One region of the Blautia hydrogenotrophica DSM 10507 genome, then DNA from elsewhere that is predicted to be linked to it. Evidence: riboswitches for the same ligand, from Rfam matches in the RefSeq annotation. Region 1 holds a riboswitch; the other holds the start of a gene.
The links. Region 1 has a riboswitch for lysine ahead of BLHYD_RS07580 (Na+/H+ antiporter NhaC family protein). Riboswitches for the same ligand answer to the same signal wherever they lie in the genome.
Positions count from the first base shown of each region.

Region 1 (4,400 bases):
TACGCATTAGCGTAACAAACTCTTTCCTACAACATAAAAATCTCCTAGAGCAAAAGAACGCCAGTCACATTATGTGCCTGACGTTCTTCTTTTTTATCATTTATGCACTCTGCTTCTTTACCAACATCTTAATCACAAACAAAGTGCCCAACATCAGGATGATTCCTGCTGGGAGTGCAATCCAAGCTGTTTTTACAAATCCTGCGATCACATAGGTGATGAAAGAAATCGCTGCTGCCGTAACCGCATACGGAAGCTGAGTAGATACATGATTCACATGATTGCACCGACCTCCGGCTGATGCCATAATTGTAGTATCCGAAATCGGAGAACAATGGTCTCCACAAACTGCTCCAGCCATACAAGCAGAAATAGAGATAATCATCATCTGCGGGTCTGTATTCTCAAATACAGCTACCACAATCGGAATTAAAATTCCGAAAGTTCCCCAAGAAGTTCCTGTCGCAAAAGCCAAGCCACAGCCTACCAAGAAGATAATCGCTGGAAGGAAATTCATGAGACTTCCTGCACAGCTTTCCATCACTCCTGCCACATACTCCGCAGCTCCCAGACTGTCTGTCATAGATTTCAATGACCATGCAAAGGTCAAGATTAAAATAGCCGGAACCATAGCCTTAAATCCCTCTGGAAGACAGGCCATGCAGTCTTTAAAACTCAATACTCTGCGGACCATATACAAGATAATCGTAACCACAATTCCAAAAAAGCTTCCCAACGTCAATCCAACAGAAGCGTCACTGTTAGAGAAAGCAGTTACAAAATCACTGCCTGAGAAAAAGCCTCCTGTATAAATCATCCCGATAACACAGCAGACAATCAGAGTAATGATAGGAATTAGCAAATCTATCACTTTTCCATTTTCATTCTCCGATTCCGCGCCTGCCTCCTCGTAAGGACGGTCAGGAGTTGTATAGATATCTCCTTTTTTTGCATTTGCCTCGTGAACCGCCATAGGACCGTATTCTACACGCATTAAAACCATCGAGATCATCATGACAATTGTCAAAAGCGCATAAAAGTTATATGGAATCGCATGGATAAAAATGGAAAAACCATCCTCCCCTTCCACAAAGCCAGTCACTGCTGCGGCCCAAGATGAAATCGGCGCAATGATGCAGACCGGTGCTGCCGTCGCGTCAATTAAGTAGGAAAGCTTCGCCCTAGACACATTGAACTTATCCGTCACAGGTCTCATCACGCTTCCCACAGTCAAACAGTTAAAATAATCGTCGATAAAAATCAGCACTCCTAACAAAACTGTCGCTAGCTGAGCACCTTCGCGATTTTTAATCTTTTTAGCAGCCCAGCGGCCAAAAGCTGCGGACCCACCCGCCTTATTCATCAAGCATACGATAGCTCCAAGCACAACCAAGAACACCAAAATTCCTACATTGTAACTATCTGAGAGAACACTGATAATTCCGCCCTGAAAAATATGAGTCACCGTTCCCTCAAACTGAAAACCGGAATAAAATAAAGCTCCCACAAGAATTCCGATAAACAGTGAACTATATACCTCCTTAGTAATCAGGGCCAGCACAATCGCCACAATCGGCGGAACCAACGCCCAGAAAGTCGCATACATCGCCGGCTGATAAGTTTCCGCCTCACTTGCCGCAAAAACGTTGACAGCGCTTAAAACTGTCAAAAGCAAAATTGCTAACAGAGAAAATACATATTTCTTTTTTCTAATCACTCTCATCCCTCTTCTCCTTTTCCTTAGTTTTCAAATAAGAATCCGTTCATCCCAGCAAACCACTCTCAGAGGAATCCTATAACGATCGGATAGGAAAAGCCTTTCTTCCCTGTCCTGCGCGATACTACAGCCAGGCTTATCGCGCAAAAGACCATAAGCTACACCTGTACGGAATGCGCTTATGGTCTCATTTTATAGACATCTCAAAACCTGATAGCGCTCCACAAACTGTGACAGTACGCCATATTTTCTATGACGTCCCAGAGCTGCAACACCCGGACCGGCGTCAAAACTCTTCGGCGGTTTTTCCTTTCCTCTAAAACGGCGATCCGGCCATTGCTTTAGAGTACTGATAAAACCCGCACCTCTATCTAAGATTATACAGAATCTTATTCTATTTTTTACAGTTACTAAAACTGCATTTTTTACATTTTATCACCTTTTTCGCCTTATGGATAGTACCTTTTTTACTTTTTTTCATTTCTTCTTCCAGATACTAATCCGGCATATTTCTAACTTGGCATCTCCAACGTAATTCTGCCGATTTTTCCGCTGCGAAATTCATCCAGCAAAATTCCCGCTGCCTTACTGTAGTCAAGCTCCTGGCCCCGCAGCAGACAGTTTCTGTTCTTTGCCACTTGCTCTAAAACTTCTACATCGCTGCCCTTCTCTTCAAGCTGGTAACGCTCTGCCAGAACACCGGGATAAGCTTCCCGTAAATAGTGTATCAGACTTAAAGACAGCTCATCCAGATTTAAGATATCATCTTTAATAGAACCGATCACTGCCAGGCGGACTCCCACCTCCTGATCTTCAAATTTAGGCCACAAAATCCCCGGTGTATCCAAAAGCTCCACATTCTTATTCAGTCGAATCCATTGTTTTCCTTTAGTCACGCCCGGCTTATTTCCGGTCTTTGTACATGCTTTTCCTGCAAATGTATTGATAAAAGTAGATTTTCCAACATTGGGAATTCCCACTACCATGGCACGAACCGGACGATTCTTGATTCCCCTGCGCCGGTCTCTCTCTATCTTTTCTTTGCACGCCACCTGAATCAAGCCGTTTATAGCCTTCACTCCAGCTCCCGAGCGCGCATTAATTTTATGGACATGAAATCCCTGTGCCTTGAAATAGGCCTCCCACTGACTATTTCCTTTTTCATCTGCCAGATCTGATTTATTCAGTAAAATTAGACGAGATTTATTTTTTCCTAACTCATCGATATCTGGATTTCTGCTACTCAATGGAATTCTGGCGTCCACCAATTCAACAATCAAATCAATCAGCTTGATGTCCTCCTGCATCATCCTTTTTGCCTTAGTCATATGACCAGGATACCACTGTACATTCATACTTCTACTCCTTCACAAAACCTATCTGTTTCCATGGGGAATTGACAAACCACAACTTTCCTTCTATGTACTTCTTATTTACGTTTCCAATGTCAGCATACCGACTGTCCTCACTGTTATTGCGGTTATCTCCTAACACAAAGTATTCTCCGGACTGCAACGTTACTCCATCCTTTGCCAATCCTTCATTCTCTATCTCTTCCAATCCTCGTCCCTCCCGGTATAGCTCACCGTCAATATAAATCTGTCCATCTTTGATTCGAATCGTCTCACCAGGAAGGCCAATCACTCTGCGGATATGCAAAGCTGCATCATCACTGGCATTGGTCCGAAAAACTATGATATCTCCACGTTTGGGCGAGCCAACTTTATAGGCAACCTTATTTACAAAAAATTTCTGCCCTACTGTATAATTCGGTTCCATGGAGCTTTCCTGCATTGTGACTGACTGAAAGAAAAAAATCGCGACCACCGCCGCAAATACCAGCACAACGACGATCTGAAAAATCCAAATCAATATTCCCCTCAACTTGGGATCAATATTCTTTTTCTTTATGACCTCATACCGCTCTCTTATGTTTTTCAATACTTTTTTTCTATTCATCTCATCCTCTTCGCATACCATTTTGCTCATAACAAAGTGGGCAATCCCACTTCAACTTCTCTTTCCCTTCTATCTTTGAGGGGCGCACCCCACTTTGCGCCGCCGCAACACCGCTATGCGGTGAAATTCCTCATTGCTGCGTGCGCATCCTTAGCGAAGCGTTCATACAATAGGAAAGAACTTTCACGAATTAGCGTGACAAGGTATTTCCTATTATATAAGAAAAACAGGGGACCGATAAACAGCCCCCTGAACCATGCACTTATTATTTTACCATCTCTTTTACCTTTGCAGCTTTTCCTACACGGTCTCTCAAGTAGTAAAGTTTTGCACGTCTTACTTTACCATGTCTTACAACTTCCACTTTCACCACATGCGGAGAATGCAGAGGCCAAGTTTTTTCAACACCAATTCCGTTGGAGTTCTTTCTCACGGTAAAAGTAGCACGGTTGCTTCCGCCTTGTTTCTTCAGAACAGTTCCCTCGAACACCTGAATTCTCTCGCGGTTACCTTCCTTGATCAGCGCATGCACACGTACAGTGTCTCCTACGCCAAATTCTGGTGCATCTGCTTTCAACTGAGCAGCTTCAATGTTTTTGATAATCTCGTTCATTTTTTCTCTCCTTATTCTGTGGATGTTCTTAATACATTTTCGTAACAGAGGACCATCTCTTTATTCACAACGTATGTTATTATACAATATTTTTTTTCGATTGACAAGTTT
Region 1 is NZ_CP136423.1:1,620,739-1,625,138, reverse strand. Features, by position in the region: gene BLHYD_RS07580 (Na+/H+ antiporter NhaC family protein) at 101-1,723, opposite strand; lysine riboswitch at 1,924-2,095, opposite strand; gene ylqF (ribosome biogenesis GTPase YlqF) at 2,230-3,072, opposite strand; gene lepB (signal peptidase I) at 3,077-3,676, opposite strand; gene rplS (50S ribosomal protein L19) at 3,942-4,289, opposite strand.

Region 2 (4,400 bases), 1.3 Mb from region 1:
TTTTATCCTTGTTATGGAGTATTGCATGAGATAGGGACAGCGACATGCGAGGACTGGAAAATTCAGAGCAACAGAAGAATTTATCCGTGTGCTTGGAAAGCCGCAGATAAACCACACATGATTATTAAGAAGGAATGGCGATGAAAAAAGGTCTTGTAGAAGTGTACTGCGGTACTGGAAAAGGAAAATCTACGCTAGCTCTCGGTCAGAGTGTTCGGGCATGTGCCCAGGGAAAGAGTGTGATTATCATACAGTTCCTCAAGGGTAAAGAGAGCAGTGAGTTGGAGTTTATCGAAGATTTGAGTCCATTGGACTTAAAAATTTTCCGATTTGAGAAGTCCAAAATTTATTATGAAAATTTAAGTGAACAGGAGAAAGCAGAGGAGAAGAAAAATATTCTCAATGGGCTGAATTTTGCGAAAAAAGTGATAGCTACAGAGGAGTGTGATCTGCTGGTTCTGGATGAAATTTTTGGAGTTGTGGATCATGGCATTATCACCGTGGACGAACTGAAGAAGCTCATGGAGCTGGTGGATGAGATGCATCTGGTTCTGACTGGGGATTGCATGCCCCAGGAAATTCAGCCGATGGTGGACTGTATCACAACTCTAGAGACGAAAGTACTGCGGGAGAGAGAATAGTAACAGCTTATTCCGTGAAAACTGGACCGCACGTTTGTGGCCTTGCGCAGGAGAAATTCTCAGTCGGTTTGGAGCTGCCCAAATCCTTACTGTTCACTCACTTGCAGTTCGTGAGCAGTAACACGCTATGCGATGCACACAAACTGCTGTAAACAGTAGTTTGGCGCGAGTATGTCTTAGATTTTGTACAAAATGTACGAAAACAACTCGCGGGATATTGAAGCCCTGAACTGTAACCTAAAATCCCATTGTGAAACGAAATTCGGAATAAATGCATTGACAATCATCGGAAAGCATGCTATAGTTACAGAAATCACAGTTAAGAAAGATAGAGGTTGCGTTTTTTATTAGTAATCTGTTGGATGTGGCAGGCACAGAAGAAAACAGAGGAAAGGAAAAAACGCCGAAAGGATTGCCAGCCTGTTTTGGTGGTTCTTGGGCATACAGTTAAGAGCTGTGTGACTGTCATCGTAAGATGGTGCGCTATCTAAAGATCAGATAATGGATTAGATTCTTTAGAGGCGGGCAAAAGGTCGGCCTCTTTTTATGTTATAGGAAAGCTCTTGTCAAGCTGGTGAGTGAAAGCCGTTTCTTATAGCATAAACGTTCCGTTGCGGATGCGCACGTTTTGTTCCTGAACGAAGAGATTCTGAGAGTACATATTATCATTAAGGAGGAGAAAATTATGGCAATTTTTACTGGTGCAGGTGTAGCGATTGTAACCCCAATGCTTCCGACAGGTGAGGTGAATTACGATAAACTTGGTGAATTGATTGAATTTCAGATTGAGAATCACACAGATGCGATCATCATCTGCGGGACGACCGGAGAGTCCTCCACTCTGACGCATGGAGAGCATCTTTCGGCAATCAAATATACAGTTGATAAGGTAGCAAAGAGAGTACCGGTTATTGCGGGAACAGGTTCAAACTGTACGGAGACAGCGATCATGATGTCAAAGGAAGCTGAGTCCTATGGAGCGGATGCGCTTTTGCTGGTGACTCCATACTATAACAAAGCGACGCAGAATGGGTTGATTGCACATTTCACTGCGATAGCCAATGCCGTGTCTATTCCGATTATTCTGTATAATGTACCTAGCCGTACTGGTTGTAATATTATGCCAGAGACAGCGGTATCATTGGCTAGAAATGTGGAAAATATTGTGGCGATCAAGGAAGCTTCAGGAAATATTTCTCAGATCGCAAAACTGATGTCTTTGGCAGATGGCTGTATTGATTTGTACTCAGGAAATGACGATCAGGTGGTACCGCTTCTGTCTTTGGGAGGCAAAGGTGTGATCTCAGTTTTGTCCAACGTAGCTCCTCAGGAGACCCACGATATGGTTGCAAAATATCTGGAAGGCGATGTAAAGGGTAGCTGTGAGATTCAGCTTCGAGCCATAGAGCTGGTGGAAGCTTTATTCTGTGAGGTAAATCCGATTCCGGTGAAGGCAGCATTGAACCTGATGGGGAAGGATGCAGGACCGCTGCGTCTGCCTCTGACGGATATGGAGCCTGCCAATTTGAAGAGGCTGGAAAAAGCCATGATTGATTTCGGGATCAAACTGGCATAAGAGAGGATGGCTGAGATGACGAGAATTATTATGCATGGCTGCAACGGCCATATGGGGCAAGTAATCAGCGGATTGGTGGCTCAGGATGCGGATGCTGAGATTGTAGCCGGAATTGATATGATGGACAATAGAGAAAATGGTTATCCGGTATTTACTGATTTGGATTCTTGTCAGGTGGATGCGGATGCTATCATTGACTTCTCTAACGCAAAGGCAGTGGATGCTCTAATGGATTACAGCGCCAAGAGAGGAATTCCGTTAGTATTATGTACTACAGGGCTCAGTGAGGAGCAGAATGCGAAGGTAGACGAGATCAGCAAAAAAGTGGCGATTATGAAGTCTGCGAACATGTCTCTGGGAATTAATACTTTGTTTAAATTAATTCAGGAGGCGGCAAAGGTGTTGGCTACGGCGGGCTTTGACATGGAGATTGTGGAACGGCATCATCACCTTAAAGTGGATGCGCCTAGCGGGACTGCACTTGCATTGGCAGACAGTTTGAACGAGGCAATGGACCATAAATATCATTATGTCTATGATCGAAGCCAGGTGAGACAAAAGAGAGATGAAAAAGAGATTGGAATTAGTGCGGTTCGAGGTGGAAGCATCGTGGGAGAGCATGAGATTATTTTCGCAGGGCCGGACGAGGTGATCGAGTTTAAACACACTGCGTATTCCAAGGCTGTTTTCGGAAAAGGTGCGGTGGAAGCTGCGAAATATTTAGCTGGTAAGCCAGCCGGTAGATATGATATGAAAGATGTAATCAATGGCTGAAATATAAGTGCCGACATAAAATATATAATTTTTAGAGAGAAAGACCGCACGAAGGCAGGGGATTCTGTCAAGGGCGGTCTTGTTGTTTTGCGCGATAAGATGTCTACGGTATTGTGTCTGCGTATCCAGTGATTAAAAAAATTTCCATTCATTCCAGAGAATGGCATTTTGCTCGATGAAAATAAGACTGCATAATGAAAGATGGTTTGGAACATACTATCTTTATCGAAAGTACAACTTGAAAAAGGAGATTGAGAATATGAAAAAAATGAAAAATCTTTTACTTTGCAGTGGTATGGTTTTGGTACTTGCTCTGGCAGCCGGATGTGGAGATGCCTCTGAGAAAGACGATCAGAATGGAACAGTGACAGAAGATCAGGAGACGACGGATGAGACTACCGATGAGAATGACACCATGGATGAGAATACGACGGAGGGAACTACAGACAAAGATACAGACAAAGATGTAGATACTCCTTCTGAAGATCTGGGTGATGGTGTCAAAGATTTAGGTGACGGTGTCGGAGATGCTGTTGAGGATGTAGGAGATGCTGTAGGTGATGCTTTCGATGGTGAGGATGACGGAACGACTACGGATGACAACAAGACGACCAAAGAGACGAAAGACAACAACGTAGCTGAATAGTAAAAAGGTTGGCATGCTGCCGATCTGTGGAAGGGTGTTTTCAGCAGACGATAGCTTGCGGACTTTTGTCTATCATGTTATTATCAATGCATGAGAGGAAGTGAAATGATGAAATTTCGACCATGCATTGATATACATAACGGTAAAGTAAAGCAAATAGTGGGTAGCAGCCTACGAGATCAGAACGACTGGGCTGCGGAGAATTATGTGGCAGAACAGGACGCATTTTTTTTCGCCAAGTTATATAAAGAGCTGGGTTTGACGGGAGGACATATTATTATGTTGAATCCGGCCAGCTCTCCCTATTATGAAGAGACAAAAAGGCAGGCTGTAAAAGCTCTGAACACGTATCCAGGTGGAATGCAGATCGGCGGAGGTATCAATGCTGAAAACGCAGAGGAGTTTTTGCAGGCCGGAGCCAGCCATGTGATTGTGACATCGTATGTCTTTAAAGATGGAAAGATTTCCTATGAGAATCTAGAGAAGCTGCGAAAAGCGGTGGGAGCAGAGCGTTTGGTCTTGGATTTGAGCTGTAAAAAGAGAGGGGATCTCTATTATATTGTGACAGACAGATGGCAAAAGTTTACGGAGGTTCCTGTTACCTTGGAGACGCTGCGGGAGTTAGGTGGTTACTGTAGTGAGTACTTGGTGCATGCGGTGGATGCGGAAGGAAAGGCCAGGGGAATAGAAACGGAGTTGGTTAAGCTGTTGGCCGAATATGCAGAACGACCTGTGACCTATGCCGGTGGTGTGGGGAACTTCC
Region 2 is NZ_CP136423.1:355,009-359,408, forward strand. Features, by position in the region: gene BLHYD_RS01720 (cob(I)yrinic acid a,c-diamide adenosyltransferase) at 141-641, shown strand; lysine riboswitch at 963-1,135, shown strand; gene dapA (4-hydroxy-tetrahydrodipicolinate synthase) at 1,327-2,217, shown strand; gene dapB (4-hydroxy-tetrahydrodipicolinate reductase) at 2,233-2,991, shown strand; gene BLHYD_RS01735 (hypothetical protein) at 3,251-3,637, shown strand; gene hisA (phosphoribosylformimino-5-aminoimidazole carboxamide ribotide isomerase) at 3,746-4,400, shown strand, end outside.
Region 2: it holds a riboswitch for lysine, as region 1 does, so the genes downstream of both, dapA (4-hydroxy-tetrahydrodipicolinate synthase) here and BLHYD_RS07580 (Na+/H+ antiporter NhaC family protein) in region 1, are expected to answer to the same signal.